4 regions of the Streptomyces sp. bgisy159 genome follow, and region 4 is predicted to be linked to each of the others. Evidence: riboswitches for the same ligand, from Rfam matches in the RefSeq annotation. Region 4 holds a riboswitch; each other region holds the start of a gene.
What was found. A riboswitch is a leader RNA that binds a small molecule or an ion and turns the genes downstream of it on or off. The one in region 4 is predicted to bind cyclic di-AMP.
Positions count from the first base shown of each region.

Region 1: linked by a shared signal. The riboswitch ahead of AC3ET3_RS02390 (C40 family peptidase) and the one ahead of AC3ET3_RS03550 (transglycosylase SLT domain-containing protein) in region 4 are both predicted to bind cyclic di-AMP.
Region 2: linked by a shared signal. The riboswitch ahead of AC3ET3_RS34790 (M23 family metallopeptidase) and the one ahead of AC3ET3_RS03550 (transglycosylase SLT domain-containing protein) in region 4 are both predicted to bind cyclic di-AMP.
Region 3: linked by a shared signal. The riboswitch ahead of AC3ET3_RS11930 (transglycosylase family protein) and the one ahead of AC3ET3_RS03550 (transglycosylase SLT domain-containing protein) in region 4 are both predicted to bind cyclic di-AMP.

Region 1 is NZ_JBYIQX010000002.1:83,970-88,118, forward strand. Features, by position in the region: gene pcrA (DNA helicase PcrA) at 1-1,324, opposite strand, end outside; cyclic di-AMP (ydaO/yuaA leader) riboswitch at 1,583-1,753, shown strand; gene AC3ET3_RS02390 (C40 family peptidase) at 1,762-2,943, shown strand; gene AC3ET3_RS02395 (SLAC1 family transporter) at 3,036-4,013, shown strand; gene AC3ET3_RS02400 (hypothetical protein) at 3,991-4,149, opposite strand, start outside.
Region 2 is NZ_JBYIQX010000072.1:11,991-16,139, reverse strand. Features, by position in the region: gene AC3ET3_RS34795 (tyrosine-protein phosphatase) at 1-530, opposite strand, end outside; cyclic di-AMP (ydaO/yuaA leader) riboswitch at 1,288-1,450, shown strand; gene AC3ET3_RS34790 (M23 family metallopeptidase) at 1,455-2,447, shown strand; gene AC3ET3_RS34785 (SGNH/GDSL hydrolase family protein) at 2,660-3,445, shown strand; gene AC3ET3_RS34780 (MBL fold metallo-hydrolase) at 3,791-4,149, shown strand, end outside.
Region 3 is NZ_JBYIQX010000009.1:97,660-101,808, reverse strand. Features, by position in the region: gene eno (phosphopyruvate hydratase) at 1-908, opposite strand, end outside; gene AC3ET3_RS11930 (transglycosylase family protein) at 1,200-1,910, opposite strand; cyclic di-AMP (ydaO/yuaA leader) riboswitch at 1,915-2,081, opposite strand; gene AC3ET3_RS11925 (transglycosylase family protein) at 2,277-3,395, opposite strand; gene AC3ET3_RS11920 (cytochrome P450 family protein) at 3,590-4,149, opposite strand, start outside.
Region 4 is NZ_JBYIQX010000002.1:308,808-312,956, reverse strand. Features, by position in the region: gene AC3ET3_RS03560 (GNAT family N-acetyltransferase) at 1-529, opposite strand, end outside; gene AC3ET3_RS03555 (HAD family hydrolase) at 790-1,632, shown strand; gene AC3ET3_RS03550 (transglycosylase SLT domain-containing protein) at 1,711-2,217, opposite strand; cyclic di-AMP (ydaO/yuaA leader) riboswitch at 2,221-2,389, opposite strand; gene AC3ET3_RS03545 (polyprenyl synthetase family protein) at 2,835-3,845, shown strand; gene AC3ET3_RS03540 (LolA family protein) at 4,093-4,149, shown strand, end outside.

The DNA of each region.
Region 1 (4,149 bases), 220 kb from region 4:
CGCGGGACTGGGCGTTGGTGCGGTAGAAGACGGCGACATCGCCGGCCTTGGCCTCCCCCGCGTCGACCAGGCGGTCTATCTCGTCGGCGACGAACTGCGCCTCGTCGTGCTCGGTGTCGGCGACATAGCCGGTGATGCGCGCGCCCGTGCCCGCGTTGGTCCACAGGTTCTTGGGGCGGCGGGACTCGTTGCGCTCGATGACCGCGTTGGCGGCGGACAGGATGGTCTGCGTGGAGCGGTAGTTCTGCTCCAGCAGGATCGTCGTCGCGTCCGGGTAGTCCTCCTCGAACTGGAGGATGTTGCGGATGGTCGCGCCGCGGAAGGCGTAGATCGACTGGTCGGCGTCGCCCACGACGCACAGCTCGGCGGGCGGCACGTCGTACTCGCTCGGGGGCGCGTCGACGGGGTGCTCGGCGCTGCCGACCAGCTCGCGCACGAGGGCGTACTGGGCGTGGTTGGTGTCCTGGTACTCGTCGACCAGGACGTGCCGGAAGCGGCGGCGGTAGTGCTCGGCGACGTCCGGGAAGGCCCGCAGCAGGTTGACCGTGGTCATGATCAGGTCGTCGAAGTCCAGCGCGTTCGCCTCACGCAGGCGGGACTGGTAGAGCGCGTACGCCTGGGCGAGGGTCTTCTCGAAACCGTCGGCGGCCTGGGCGGCGAAGTCCTCCTCGTCGATCAGCTCGTTCTTCAGGTTGCTGATCTTGGCGCTGAACGACTTGGGCGGGAAGCGCTTCGGGTCCAGGTCCAGGTCCCGGCAGACCAGGGCCATCAGACGCTTGGAGTCGGCGGCGTCGTAGATCGAGAACGACGAGGTGAAGCCGAGCTTCTTGCTCTCCCGGCGCAGGATGCGTACGCACGCGCTGTGGAAAGTCATGACCCACATGGCGCCCGCGCGCGGGCCGACCAAGTGCTCGACGCGCTCCTTCATCTCGCCGGCGGCCTTGTTGGTGAAGGTGATCGCGAGGATCTGCCCGGGGTGCACGTTCCGCTCGGCGAGCAGGTACGCGATGCGGTGGGTGAGCACCCGGGTCTTGCCGGAGCCGGCGCCGGCCACGATGAGCAGCGGGGTGCCGGAGTGGACGACGGCGGCGCGCTGGTTGTCGTTCAGCCCCTCGATCAGCGCGGCGGCGTCCAGGGCGGGGCGCGGGGCGCCGTCGCGGTAGTGGGTGTCCCGGTCCGGGGGCACGTCGAACTTCCCGCCGAACAGATCGTCCGGAACCTGCTCCGGAGCGTGATCGTCCTCGGGCGGCGGCGGGGGTTCCTCCCCGTGCCCGCGGGGGGCCTGGAGGTCCGCCAGGAAGCTGTCGTCAAAGAGGCTGCTCATCGCTCTCCGAGTCTAGGGCGCCTCACTGACAACCGGCCGCCGTACCGGAACATCGGCGTCGGGGGTGAGGATCCTCACCACCTGACGCGCGCGCCGCCCACCTCACCGAACGGGGCCTCACCGTGACCGTCCGAAGCCGGACGAAGAAGGTCACGAAAATGTATCGGGCATATCACCCATCAACCTTCACAGGGGCCACACCGGTTGGCTACCGTGCGGGCGGGCCGTACGACCCCCACCGGCGAACGTCGCCGGGCCGCGCGGCCTCCGCCGAGTCCGGCGCGCCCCTCATGGCGACCGGAGCCGGGGACCCACCGACCTTGGGGTGAATCGGCCCGCCTCCCCTCCCGGGAACGAGCCGTAGGGCAACCCTTCCGATCGTCCGCCCGAACCCGACAGCTAACTCGGTAGGCGGAACATGGAAGGAGTCGCCTCCCTTGGCGTCGCAGCACCGCAAGCCGCGTTCCGCCGGTTCGCGCGTGGCCGGGATCCGCACCCCCGCCCTCGCCACCGCCGCCCTGACCTCCGTGGCCCTGCTCTCCCAGACGGCGAACGCCGCGCCCTCCGACGACGGCAGACCCAGCCTGGAGGAGGTCGAGAAGAAGGTCGACGACCTGTACCGGCAGGCGGAGTCGGCCACCGAGAAGTACAACGCCGCCAAGGAGCGGACGGCCAAGCAGCGCAAGCAGGTCGACACCCTTCTGGACGACGTCGCCCAGCGCACCCAGAAGCTCAACGCGGCCCGCGAGGAGCTGGGTTCCTACGCGGCCGCGCAGTACCGCACCGGTGCGGCCGTGCCGGACACCGCGACCTTCCTGCTCGCGGACTCCGCGCAGGACTACTTCGACCAGTCCCAGCTGATGAACCGGATGACCGACCGTCAGAAGGACGCGGTCGACGACTACATCACCGAGCAGTCGGAGACGATGCGCAAGCGCCGGGAGGCGTCGCAGAGCCTGCAGACGCTGACCGAGACGCAGAACGAGCTCAAGACCGCCAAGGCCACCGTCCAGAAGAAGCTCGGCGACGCGCGCGAACTGCTGGCGGAGCTGACGGCGCAGGAGAAGGCCCGGCTCGCCGAGATCGAGCGGCAGAAGCGGGAGGAGGCCGCCCGCAAGGCCGCGGAGCTGGCCGAGCGGCAGGCGGCCGAGGAAGCGGCCCGACAGGCGGCCGCCCAGCAGGACACCTCGACGCCGGCCGGCTCCACCGCGGACACCTCGGGCTCGACGGCGGCCGCTCCGGCCACCGACTCCTCGTACACCACGAAGGCCGAGAAGGCTCTCGCCTTCGCCCGCGCGCAGGTCGGCAAGCCCTACGTCTGGGGCGCCACCGGGCCCGACTCCTACGACTGCTCCGGCCTCACCCAGGCCGCCTGGAAAGCCGCCGACGTCACTCTCCCGCGCACCACCTGGGACCAGGTCGAGGCCGGCACCACGGTCCCCCTGTCCCAGGCCCAGCCTGGTGACCTCGTCTTCTTCTACGGCGACATCAGCCACGTCGGCCTCTACATCGGCAACGGCATGATGATCCACGCCCCGAAGCCCGGCGCGTACGTCCGTGAGGAGTCCATCTACTACGACGGCGAGTCCTCGATCCACAGCGTGGTCCGCCCGGCCTGACCGCTCCCGGTCTCCCCCGGCCCGGCCGTTTTTGTCGCCGCCCGCGTGCGCGCCCCACTCCGGCGTCGGAGCGGGGTCCGTAGCATCGGTGCATGTCCGGGACGATCACATCGCTGTACGACCGGTGGGGGCGGCGTCCGCCGGCGGCCGGGGCCGCCGTCATGGCGACCGGCATCGTGTCGGTCGGGCTGGACCTGACCGGTTACGACACGCTGTCGCTGATCGCGTTGGCGACAGCGTCGCTCGCGTGGGCACTGCTGGCGGCGGACTTCACCGCGCGGCTGCTGTGGGACCGCAAGCGGTGGCTGGCCGAGGCGGGCACGCCGGGCGCGCTCACCGCCGTGGCCGCGACGGCGGTGCTCGGGACCCGGTTCTCCGCGATGGGCCGGCACACGCTCGCCGGGGCTCTGCTGGCGCTGGCGGTGCTGTGGTGGCCGGTGCTCCTCGTGGACGTCGTGCGGCACCGGCGGGACCGCATGCCGGGCTCGGTGTTCCTGTGCACCGTGGCCACGCAGGCGCTCGCCGCGCTCGGCGCGACGCTCGCCCGGGCGCAGGGCCTGGCCTGGCTCGCGCACGCGGCGCTCGTGGTGTTCTGGCTGGGCCTCGGGCTCTACGCCTTCGCTCTGGCCCATTTCGACTTCCGGGAGATCGCCACCGGCGCCGGGGACCACTGGGTGGCCGCCGGGGGGCTGTCGACCTCCGCACTCGCGGGCGCCAATCTGCTCAGCGCCGACGACACCGGTCTGCGCCTGTGGAACGCCGACGACACGGGCGTCCTGCGCACCGTCACCGCGGCCCTGCTGGTGCTCGCCCTGTGCTGGTACGCCGTGCTGCTGGCCGCCGAGGCGGCGTGGCCGCGCCCGCGCTACGACGTGCGCCGCTGGGCGACGGTGTTCCCGATGGGCATGATGGCCGTGGCGGCTTCGTCGGCGGCCACCGCCGCCGATCTGCCCTGGGCCCGCCGGTCGGAGCACGGGCTGCTGTGGGTCGCGGTGGCCGTGTGGACGGCGGTCGCCGTGGGCGCGGTCGCCTCCGCGCTCGGGGCGATCAGGTCCACAGCACCGCGATGAACACGTTCGCCATGGTGAGCGCCCCGACCAGGCCGAACAGCCGCTTGTCCACCCGCTCCTCGTCGCGCTGCACGTAGACCAGGCCGAGGATCACGATCAGCAGGGCCAGTTTCACCCCGATCTTCACGTTGTTGAC
Region 2 (4,149 bases), on a different contig from region 4:
ACGTTCACCGCCAGCAGGGTGACGGCCACCGACAGCCCCGCGCGGTCCTTGCCCGCTGCACAGTGCATCAGCGCCGGGACGCTGTCCTGCGCCAGCGCGTGCAGCACCCGCGCGTGCTCGCCCGTACGCTCCTTGATGATCGTGCGGTACGACACGATCATCCGGTCGGCCGCCTTGCCGTCGCCCAGGATGCCGCGCAGTTGCTCGATGTCCCCGTCGCGGACCATCTTCCAGAACTCCGCGCCGTCGGCCGGGTCCGACAGCGGCAGGTTCACATTGCGCACGCCCGGCAGTTCGACGTCCGGGCCCTCCAGCTTCTGGTCCGCCGCGTTGCGGAAGTCGAAGACGGTGTGCAGACCCAGCTTGCCCAGGAACGCCGCGTCCTCGTCGGTCGCGTGCGCCAGGTGGCCGCTGCGGAACAGTACGCCGTGCCGCACCCGCCGACCGTCCGCGGTCGGCAGCCCGCCCACGTCACGGAAGTTGCGTACGCCTGCCAGTCGGTGCTCGGTCGACGGGATCTGCTGCGTCACGGGGGCTCCCTCCCTGTCGCTCCCGGTCGGCGCGGCTCACGGGTGGGCCGACGGGACGCTCTCGACCTTACGGCATCGCTCGCCTGGGGCAACGGGTTGTCCACAGGCGTGCGGAGGCGTCATGGCGGCGTCAGGAGTTGTCCACAGGCCGGTGCCCGAGCGCTCCGCCAGATCGCGGAAGACGGCCGGACGGCGCTGCTCTCGCGGTCCACGCGTGGTTACGCCCTGCGGCTGACCGGGGACGGTAAGTCGCTTCACTGGCTCCGGTCGCAGCGACACGGCGAACCCGCTCCGGCGGTCCGGCTGTGCGGGCCGCACTCCACGGCGTCGTGCGAATGCCGCGAAATGGGTGAAATGCGCCGAGAGGTGCTGTCGCGTCCCAGTCTGCGGACCGGGCTGCGGGTGACTTCGAAGTGGTGGTTGTCCTGCTGCGTCGCATCTGAGTGCTCTGTCCTAATTAACACTTTATAGCTTCTTTCGCTCCAACTCGTCGTGCAGGAGCGAAAGCTGGAGCCGCGTCACGTGAGCATCGTCATACCGGTGACCGAGTGTTGCGCGTCATGTCCACGTAATGCAGTTCTCTTTCAAGGTGATTCATCGGAATGGCCGTCGCTTTGTTGCACGCAGGGTGACGGGGAATTCCCTCCGGAACGCGAAGGAAAGGCACCGTCGGTGCAACCTCTGCTTGTTTCCGCACGTCGTGGTCGCTTACGTTCACCACCGATCCGGACGGACGCCTAATCCTGCCGCCGCCCGGAGCCCGCACCCACCCACCCGTGTACGGCAGGAGCGGGGGACCCACAGGTTTCACCGCCTGTTCCGGTTCCCGGAACGGCTAGGGGTAAAGCAGCGCCCTCGGCGCGGCCGGGCATCTCCAGCCCGCACCCGACAGCTCACCTCGCAGGCGCCGGAGAGGAATTCGCCATGCCCGCGAAGGGTAAGCACCGCCGTCCGAAGGCCCAGCGCCTCACCCGTTCCCTCGCCGTCGCCGGAACCGGCGGCGCGGCTCTCGCCCTTCCGCTGTTCGGCGCGACCGGCGCCCACGCGGCGACGAACGAGTCGGTCGCCTCGGTCGCCGAGAAGGCCGTCACGGCCGTGCCGGTCGCGCAGAAGGCCGCCGCCCAGCAGACCGCCGCCGAGAAGGGCGCGGAGAAGAAGGCCGCCGCGCGGATCTACACCGTCCGCTCCGGTGACTACCTTTCCAAGATCGCGAACGAGCAGCGGGTCAGCGGCGGCTGGCAGCGGCTCTACCGCGACAACCGCGAGGCCGTCGGCGACGACCCGTCGCTGATCCACCCCGGCCTGAAGCTGTCGATCGGCAAGAAGGCCGCGTCGACGGACGGCGCCGCGAAGAAGCCGGCGAAGACCGCCCCCAAGAAGGCGTCGAAGTCGTCGAAGACCACCGCCTCGAAGTCGTCGAAGAGCACCGCGTCGAAGTCCTCGAAGCCCTCCGAGTCGGCGGCGTCCGCCAAGGCGTCGACCACGACGCAGGCCGCCACGTCCGCCGGCGGGTTCTCCGCACCCGTCTCCGGCGCCACCGTCGGCACCGCGTACCGCACCGCCGGCAGCATGTGGTCCAGCGGCTACCACACCGGTGTCGACTTCGTCGTCCCGACCGGTACCTCCCTCAAGGCCGTCGGCGCGGGCACGGTCGTCTCCGCGGGCTGGGGCGGCGCGTACGGCAACCAGGTCGTCATCCGGCTCGCCGACGGCTATTACGCCCAGTACGCCCACCTCTCCTCGCTGTCCGTCTCGGCCGGGCAGTCGGTGAGCGCCGGCCAGCAGGTCGGCCTGTCGGGCGCGACCGGCAACGTGACCGGCCCGCACCTGCACTTCGAGATCCGCACCACGCCGAACTACGGCTCGGACATCGACCCCGTCGCCTACCTGCGCTCGCACGGCGTCTCCGTCGGCTGACCCCCGCTGCCGAAGGCCGGACCCCGATCCCCTGGGTCCGGCCTTCGGTGTACCCGGGGCCGGGTTCCGGCCTCGGTATTCCCCGCTTGACGAAGTATTGGGACGTGGCTTATCTCACCGTCCGTCAATCCCTGCCTACGGTCGCGTAGGTCACATTCCACGGTGAATCATGAACTGCTGTGGCAGACGATTCGAAGAGTGACAGCAGATCAGTGATCGGGTCGTACGTGGCGGTGGGGGACAGCTTCACCGAGGGCGTCGGCGACCCCGGCCCCGACGGAGCGTTCGTCGGCTGGGCCGACCGGCTCGCGGTGCTCCTCGCCGACCGGCGGCCCGAGGGCGACTTCCGCTACACCAACCTCGCCGTCCGCGGGAAACTGCTCGACCAGATCATGGCGGACCAGCTCCCGCGCGCCGTCGAACTGGCCCCGGACCTGGTGTCGTTCTGCGCGGGTGGAAACGACATCATCCGCCCCGGCACCGACCCCGACGAGGTCGCCGAGCGGTTCGAACGCGCCGTGGCGGCGCTGACCGGGACGGCAGGCAAGGTACTGGTGACCACCGGCTTCGACACCCGCGGCGTCCCGGTGCTCAAGCACCTGCGCGGCAAGATCGCGACCTACAACGGGCATGTGCGCGCCATCGCCGACCGGTACGGCTGTCCGGTGCTCGACCTGTGGTCGCTGAGGTCCGTGCAGGACCGCCGGGCCTGGGACGACGACCGGCTCCATCTGTCCCCCGAGGGCCACACGCGCGTGGCGCTGCGCGCCGGGCAGGCCCTCGGCCTGCGGGTGCCGGCCGACCCGGAGCAGCCCTGGCCCCCGCTGCCGCCGCGCGGCACCCTTGAGGTCCGCAAGGACGACGTCCAGTGGGCCCGCGAGTATCTGGTGCCGTGGATCGGGCGACGACTGCGCGGGGAGTCCTCCGGCGACCACGTGACCGCCAAGGGCGCGCTGTCGCCCGACGACATCAGGATGCGGATCGCCGCCGTCGCCTGACGGCGGCGATCCCGCCCGGGAGCGCCGCCGACCGGTGCCGCTCCCGGGCGCCGTCGGCGGCCGCTCCCGCCCGCGACCGGTCGCTCCCGCCCGCGACCGGTCAGCGCGGCTGTGACGTCCGTCCGCGCCGCCCGTCTCCCCGCGCGGCGCCGTGCACAGTGCGGTCCCCTCGACGCGTCCACGTCCCCTCGTCCCCGCGTGCGGGGACGCCCGCCGCGGTGCGTGAACCCCACGCTCGTCCGCGGTACCGCACCGGCGGTCTCCGGCCAGGGCGGGCGGCGCCCGACCCGCTTGTCGGACGGGCGGACCATAATGGAACGCCCGACGACTCCACCTGGAGGTACAGTGGCCGGTTTCCGTTCCCCGGGCCCCGGGCTCCGTGCGCTGCGGCCCGAGGGCTTCGGCGCGGACCCGAGCGGTGCGCGCATGGCGCGGATCCGCAGATCGCCCCACTTCAAGGACGGGGTCTTCCAGAACCCCGGCGGTCCGACCCGCACCCGCCCCTCCGGCTCGACGGGGGACTTCGCCAGGACGTTCTTCTTCGACAAGGAGGCCCGCGCCCGCCGTACCCCCACCGGCACCGTCCCGGTGCACGCCACCACGCTGGCCGACCTCGCCCGCCCGGCGGTCACCGGGCTTCGCCTGACGTGGATGGGCCACTCCAGCGTGCTCGCGGAGATCGACGGCCGGCGGGTGCTGTTCGA
Region 3 (4,149 bases), on a different contig from region 4:
TCACCGAGCTTGGCGGTGATGGTCTTCCAGCCCTCCCAGTCGTCCTCGAACAGCGGGTCCTCGATGGAGACCAGCGGGTACGCCTCGACCAGCTCCGCGTAGTACTCCGTCATCTCGGTGGCGGAGCGCTCCTTGCCCTCGAAGGTGTAGGAGCCGTCCTTGTAGAACTCGGACGCGGCGACGTCCAGCGCCAGGGCGATCTGCTCGCCCGGGGTGTAGCCGGCCTCCTTGATCGCCTCCAGGATGAGGTCGAGGGCCTCGCGGTTGGAGCCGAGGTTCGGGGCGAAGCCGCCCTCGTCGCCGAGGCCGGTGGACAGGCCCTTGTTCTTCAGGACCTTCTTCAGGGTGTGGTAGACCTCGGTACCCCAGCGCAGGGCCTCGGAGAAGGACTCCGCGCCGATCGGGGCGATCATGAACTCCTGGATGTCCACGTTGGAGTCGGCGTGCGAGCCGCCGTTCAGGATGTTCATCATCGGCACCGGCAGCAGGTGCGCGTTCGGACCGCCCAGGTAGCGGAAGAGCGGCAGGTCGCTGGCCTCGGAGGCGGCGTGGGCGACGGCGAGCGAGACACCGAGGATGGCGTTGGCGCCGAGCGAGCCCTTGTTGTCGGTGGCGTCCAGGTCGAACATCGCCTGGTCGATCAGGCGCTGCTCGGTGGCGTCGTAGCCGACGAGCTCCGGGCCGATCTGCTCGATGACCGCCAGGACGGCCTTCTCGACGCCCTTGCCCTGGTAGCGGTTGGGGTCACCGTCGCGCAGCTCGATGGCCTCGAAGGCACCGGTGGAGGCGCCGGACGGGACGGCGGCACGACCCGTGCTGCCGTCGTCGAGGCCGACCTCGACCTCGACCGTGGGGTTGCCTCGGGAGTCCAGGATTTCCCGGGCTACGACGACGTCGATGGACGGCACGAGCATCTCCTTCTTGGGATGTGACGCTGAAAGTGCGGGGCCACGTGGGCCGTGCGACTAGAGCCTAACCGTCTCCGGGCCATCGGCCAGCCGACCGACCGTCCCGTGGACAAGGTCTGACGGTACCCATTGTTCCCACCCGGAACAAAGGGGGGGTGAACAGGGAGTCAAATAGGAGGGTGAGCCGGGGCGAGGGGCGGGCGCGCAAAACCCCGCCCCGGCGCGTACGGGGGATGACGCGCCGGGGCGGGGAGCCGGGACGAGGTGCGGGGCCGCCCGGGCGGCCGCTCGTCACTTCAGGTGGAGCTGCTGACCCGGGTAGATCAGGTCGGCGTCCTCGACGATGTCCTTGTTCAGCTGGAACAGCTTCTGCCAGCCGCCCTCGACGTGGTGCTTCGCGGCGATGCTGCTGAGGGTGTCACCCTTGACGACCTTGTACTCGCCGTCGCCCTTCTGGACCTTCTTGCCGGTCGGGGTGGTGACCGTCTTGTGGCTCTTCTGGGTCTTGGGGGCGCTCTTGGGCTTCGGCGCGGGGCGCTCGGCGGAGCGGGAGGTGCCCTGCTCGCCGGTGGAGCGGGTGGTGCCCGCGCTGCTGCCGGTGCCCGAGCCGGAGTCGCCGGTGTAGGAGGCACCGGACAGGCCGACGCCGCAGACCGGCCAGGCGCCCTTACCCTGGCCCGCGAGGACCTTCTCGGCGACGGCTATCTGCTGGGACTTGGTGGCGAGATCGGCACGCGGGGCGTACTGCGTGCCGCCGTACGCGGCCCAGGTGGAGGAGGCGAACTGCAGGCCGCCGTAGTACCCGTTCCCGGTGTTGATGGACCAGTTGCCGCCGGACTCGCACTGGGCGACGGCGTCCCACTCGGAGGCGGTGGCGGCGGAGGCGCTGCCGGCCGCCATCAGCGGGGCGGCCACGGCGGCGGCGCCGGTGACGCCGACGACGGCGATGGCACGAGCGGTCTTGGACGGACGGCGGTGCTTGCCCTTGCCGGAAAACAGCATGGATCGATCCCCTCACCGACGCCTGCGAGGTGAGCTGTCGGGTTCGGGCCGGTTGAGTTGCCCGGCCGGGCCTCCTGGGAGGCTCGGCTCCACCCCTAGCCGCTCCGGCGCAACTGCCGGGCACGGCGCTTACCTTGGGTCCCCCGCTCCTGCCTGCGGCGCTTGACGCGACGACTGTTCCCGGGCAGCCGCTGGCAGGATTCGGCGTTGCGACGGCCGGGGCTCGGGTTGCCGAGCGGTCACGACCGTAGACAGGCGCTCGGCGGAATTTCAAAGACGATCAGCACTTCTGAGACTCATCCCACACTTTCACCAAACCGGACATTATGGAGTGAAGTGGGGCGTGAACTCCCTTGCGTTTTCGCCCTATTCGCTACCGACAGACAGGGTCTGACCGGGGACGATGTGACTCGGGTCGGGCCCGATGACGTCCCTGTTGCCGTCATAGAGCGCATGCCATCCGCCGGTGACCTCAAGGGAGTCGGCGATGGAGGCGAGCGTGTCGCCGTCGCGGACCACGTACGAGGATCCGTCCGCGGCGCCTTCGCCGGACTCCCGGGCGGCGCCCTGTACGGACTCCTCGGCGGGGACGCCGCGATGCCGCCCGGTGCCGATCGAGCCGGTGTCGACAAGGCTCCAGGTGCCCGCGTACTGCCCCGAGTTGTCCGGGTCGCCCCCATCCGGCGCGATCGAGGACGAGCCGTCGGACGCACGCCCGCCAGCGGCCCCGGGTTCACCAGAGGCGGACACATCGGACTCCGGGGAGTTTTCCGCCGTACCGGACGAAGAGCCCGAAGGTGCCCCATTGTCAGCGGAGGGGCCGGCCGACGAACCGGCAGCCGGGCCGTCGGACGGTGACCCCGACCCGTCGCCGGACACCCCGGCGGAGGTGGAGGAACCGGAGGAGCTGGATGAACCGGGCGTACCGGTCGAGCCGCTGGAAGGAGATGAAGCAGACGAACCGGATGAATGGACTGAGCCATCGGCATTCGATGACTTGCCTGATGAGCCAGACGAACCGGGCGAACCGGGCGAACTCTTACCGGAGTCCGACAGGCCGCCGGTCGAGGAGTCCGCGGCCACGCCGGTGTCCACGGAGACCGCGCCGTTCTGCTGGGTGAGCCCGGAGGTCAGTCCACAGGTGCCCCAGGCGCCGATCCCCTCGGCGGCGAGCAGCTTCTGCGCGACCGCGATCTGCTGGCTGCGGCTGGCCATGTCGGCGCTGGGCGCGTAGGCCAGACCGCCGTACGCCTCCCAGTCGTCCTGGGTGAGGCTGAGTCCGCCGTACTCGCCGTTGCCCTCGTCGGCACTCCACGAGCCGCCGGTCTCACACTCCGCCACCTTGTCCCACACCGTGCCGTCGGCCGCGCTGGCGCCGGAGGCGCCGAGCAACGGGATGGCGATGGCGGACCCGGTCACCCCGGCCGCGACGAGGAGGGCCGGAGCCTGGCGGGGGCGACGGTGACGACCGTTCCCGGAGAGCATGCGAAGGCCTTTCTCAAGACAGCGGTGACCCACGCGGCGGGTGCGCTGCCTACCCCGTCGCATTGACGAGTGAACGTATAGGCAGACGATCACTTGTCACAAGTTCATGCCGCGCAGATCACGTGAAGATCACAGCGGTGAGGGGGCGTCACGCTTGCGGACGCACCGGTACGGGCCCCTACGGTGACGTCCACTCAGATCTGAGGCGGCGTGAACCGCACCGGCAGTGTGCGCAGTCCCCGCATGATGAGCCCGCCGCGCCACCGCAGCTCCGCCGGGTCGGCGTCCAGTCGCAGGTCGGGCAGGCGGGTGAACAGGGTGGCCAGCGCCGTCTGGCCCTCCAACCGGGCGAGCGGAGCGCCGAGGCAGTAGTGGATGCCATGCCCGTAACCGAGGTGCTGGTTGTCGCGGCGGGACAGGTCCAGAGTGTCGGGGCCGGTGAAGCGGTCCGGGTCGCGGTCTGCCGCGGCCAGCACCACGAGAACCGGATCGCCGGGCGCGATGTCCTGCCCGCCGAGGGTCAGCGGCTCGGTGGCGAACCGCCAGGTGGCCATCTCCACCGGACCGTCGTAGCGCAGCAGCTCCTCCACGCCCGTCTCCAGCAGGGCGGTCTCCTGCCGCGCCAGTGACGCCTGCAGTTGGGCACGCTGCCCGGGGTGGGTGAGCAGGGCGTAGGTGCCGTTGCCGATGAGGTTGACGGTCGTCTCGAACCCGGCGAAGAGGAGGATGAACGCCATCGCCGCCGCCTCGTTCT
Region 4 (4,149 bases):
GATCGCGTTCGTCGAACACGAAGCGCAGGTCGCCGACCTGGCGGCCGAGCCGGCGTTCCTTGGCGAGCGTCGTCCTCAGGAACTTCGGCGACTGCTCGCGCAGCACGGACTCGTAGGCGTCGTAGCCCTTCTCCACGTCGATGACGTACGAGGCGTACTCGGCGGCCGCGTGCGGCACGAACAGCCGTTGTCCCGCCTCCAGGTTGTCGAAGGCGAACGCGGACAGCGAGCAGGCCCGCATCAGTTCGGCGGTGTCCAGGACGAGCCCCGGGTCCAGCACCGCGCCCTGGACGTCGGACACTCCGTGCGCCAGCGCCCGGCCGACGCCGAACGGGCCCCGCTCATGGGGCAGGAAACCGGCCGGCTCCCGCCCCTCGTGGACCACCGCCACCCGGGCCCGCGGTCGCACCCGGCCCACGGCGTCGGTGAACTCCGGTTCCATGAAAGGGTTGCGCGGCGCCGACGAGAGGGCTCGCAGCCCGCGCCACCGTTCCTTTTCCCCCGTGCCGAGTTCGCCCGGCCGCAGCACACGAATGCGCCCACTGTTCAACCTGACCCCCCGATCAAGTCCCCCCTGGACTCTTGGACGGTACCGCCCGAGTCGGTACGTGCGGTAGGTAGCGGAGCATGTTGTTGCCAACCGGTGCAGAACCCGTCAACCGTCCTTTACCCGGCGATGAGCGGAATAGCAGGCGATGGGGGTGGCGTTCACCGGCGCCGGGCGGCGGTGTGCGGGCGATGCCGGGAGACGGCCGCCGGGCGATGGTCCGGTGTCCGTATTCTCTGATCATGCCCGCACCCACCGCATATGCCGACCGCGCTGTGTACCCCGCGTATCCCGGGTACTCCCTCGTCGCCACGGACCTGGACGGAACGCTGCTGCGCGGCGACGACACCTTCTCCGACCGGTCGCTGAACGCGCTCGCGCGGGTCACCGGGGCCGGCGCCCGGCACCTGGTGGTGACCGGCCGGCCCGCGCCGCGGGTACGGCCGCTGCTGGAGAACCTGCGCAGCAGGGGGCTCGCGGTGTGCGGGCAGGGCGCGCAGTTGTACGACGCCGGCGCGGACCGTCTGGTGTGGTCGGTCACCCTGGACCGGGAACTGGCAGAGACCGCGCTCGGCAAGATCGAGGCCGAGGTCGGTTCGGTGTACGCGGCCGTCGACCAGGACGGCGTCGACGGGCTGACGCTGATCGAACCGGGCTACCGGATGCCGCACCCGACGCTGCCGGCGGTGCGGGTGGAGCGGCGCGAGGACCTGTGGGGCGAGCCGATCAGCAAGGTGCTGCTGCGCCACCCCGAGCTGTCGGACGACGAGCTGGCGGCCACGGCGCGCGCGGCGGTGGGCTCGCTGGCCACGGTCACCATGTCGGGGCCGGGTACGGTCGAGCTGCAGCCGTGCGGGGTGACCAAGGCGACCGGTCTCGCGCTGGCCGCCCAGCACCTCGGCATCGGCCCGGCCGAGACGGTGGCGTTCGGCGACATGCCCAACGACATCCCGATGTTCGACTGGGCGGCGCGCGGGGTGGCGATGGCCAACGCCCACCCGGAACTGAAGGCGGTGGCCGACGAGGTCACGCTGTCGAACGAGGACGACGGCGTGGCCGTCGTCCTCGAACGGCTGTTTCCCTGAGGCCCGGTCGGGTCCGGTCCGGCCCGGCCGAGCGGGGCCGGGCCGGACCAGGCATCCGGGGGCTGCTCGGGTGGGTGCTCAGTACGCGCCGAAGACGTTGTCGATCGAGCCGTAGCGGTCGGCCGCGTAGTTGCAGGCGGCGGTGATGTTGGCGACCGGGTCGTACGGGTCGTACGCGGTGCCGGGCACGTGGTACGCCTGGAAGGTCGGGTCGATGACCTGCAGCAGCCCCTTGGAAGGCGTGCCCGCGGCGGCGTTGGAGTCCCAGAGGTTGATCGCGTTCGGGTTGCCGGACGACTCGCGGATGATGTTGCGGTAGATGCCGTCGTAGCTGCCCGGGATGCCGGTCTCGGACATGATCGCCAGGGACTCGCGGATCCAGCCGTCCAGGTTGTTGGGGTACCCGGCGATGGTGGTCGTCGAGGTGGGCGTGGCGGTGGCGGCGCTCGCGGTGGCCGCCCCGAGCAGGGGGAGGGCGAGGACGGCCGCGCCGGCGCCGGCGGCGACGAGGGCACGCAGGCCGCGGGCGGTGCGGGGCCGGGTGGTGCGGCCGGAAGCGGGCAGGGGGGTGCCGTGTGCGGGCATGGGGATGTTCCTCTCCGGCGCCTGCGAGGTGAGCTGTCGGGTTCGGGCGGGGAGGTGCCCGGCCGCGCCCGGTGCGGGCACGGCTTCACCCCGAGCCGGCCGGGTCGCTGCCCGGCGCGGCGGTCTACCTGGGTCCCCCGCTCCTGCCGTACGCGAGTGGTGATCGATGGGTGGGTGCCGGGCGGCGGCAGGATTCGGCGTCCGCTCGACTGGGCGGGAACGTATGCGAGAGCACATGTCGGGAACAAGTGGGGAATTCACATAACGCGCCCATTGGCCGTGCGTGATGCCTATGAGGTGCTTGATCCTTTGCGTTCGCCACGGGTCAACTCGCCTGGGGGGAGCGGGAGAAGGGTGAAGGTGCGGTGGCCGGTCGGCGAGGGCGAGTGAGTCATGTCACCGAGATCCACAATGCATGGTAAATCGGGCAATAGTGGCTATTTCTTCATTAGTCGCCTCGTGGATACTTTCCGGTAAGTCGATAAATGTCCCGTCACGTGAGGCGGTGGGGTCTGATGGTGATCGAAACGTGACCGGATACGCTGACTTGAGTGATGGCAGCGACCTATCGACAAACCGTGAACCGCCGGTAGACACCAGCAGACAGGAGACCCCTCGTGACCGTCGTCGGGCCGTTCGGGCTGAGCGTGCGGGACCAGGCTCTCGAAGCCGATGTCCAGGCTGGATTGGCGGCTGTCGAGGAGGGCCTGCTCGAAGCCACCAAGAGTGAGGTGCCCTTCATCACGGAGGCCGCCCAGCACCTGGTGCGGGCCGGCGGCAAGCGGTTCCGGCCGCTGCTCGTGATGCTCGCGGCGCAGTTCGGTGACCCCTACGCGCCGGGTGTCGTGCCGTCGGCCGTGGTGGTGGAGCTCACCCACCTGGCCACCCTTTACCACGACGACGTCATGGACGAGGCGGAGGTGCGGCGCGGCGTCGACAGCGCGAACACCCGCTGGGGGAACTCCGTCGCCGTCCTCACCGGTGACTTCCTCTTCGCGCGCGCCTCGCAGATCCTCGCCGACCTCGGACCCGAGGCGGTGCGCGTGCAGGCGCTCGCGTTCGAGCGGCTCGTCACCGGGCAGATCCTGGAGACGGCGGGGCCCACGGACGGGCGTGACCCCGTGGAGCACTACCTCGACGTGCTCGGCGGCAAGACCGGGTCGCTGGTCGCGGTGTCGTGCCGGTTCGGCGCGATGATGTCGGGGGCCGACGAGACCGTCGTCGACGTGCTCACCCAGTACGGCGAGCGGCTCGGCGTCGCCTTCCAGCTCGCAGACGACGTGCTCGACATCGCCAGCGACTCCCACGAGTCCGGGAAGACCCCGGGCACCGATCTGCGGGAGGGCATCCCGACCCTGCCCGTGCTGCGGCTGCGGGAACGGGCGGCACGGCTGGGGCTGCCCGAGGACATCGCGCTCTGCGAGCTGCTGGACTCCGACCTCAGCGACGACGCCCGGCACGCGGAGGCGCTGGCCGGGCTGCGCGCCCACCCGGCGCTGGAGCAGGCCCGCCGGGACACCGTGCGCTACGCCCAGGACGCCCGCTCGGCGCTGTCCCCGCTCCCCGACTGCGGCGCCAAGGCGGCCCTGACGGAGCTGTGCGACGCGGTGGTCCACCGAGCGGGCTGACCCGCCGCCCCGGCAGTCGTCGTACGGCGGACTCCCGGCGGCCGTGGTGACGTCGGCGCCGCCCCCGTCCCCTACGGGTCGGGTCCGCCGCCAAGTCGCCCGTGTCATACCGCAGTCGTACGCCGAGTTGGCTCCGCAGGGTGACGTGCGCGGGAGGCGCATGCGGTCAGATGGTGGGTACGGAAAACCACCGCTCCTCACCGTTTCGGGTGAGAATGGCGCCGCCGACTACGGAGGTTAGGCACTCATGGCACCGTACGCATCCGACGACTCCACCAGCACGCGCCGCAAGGCCGTCCGGTAC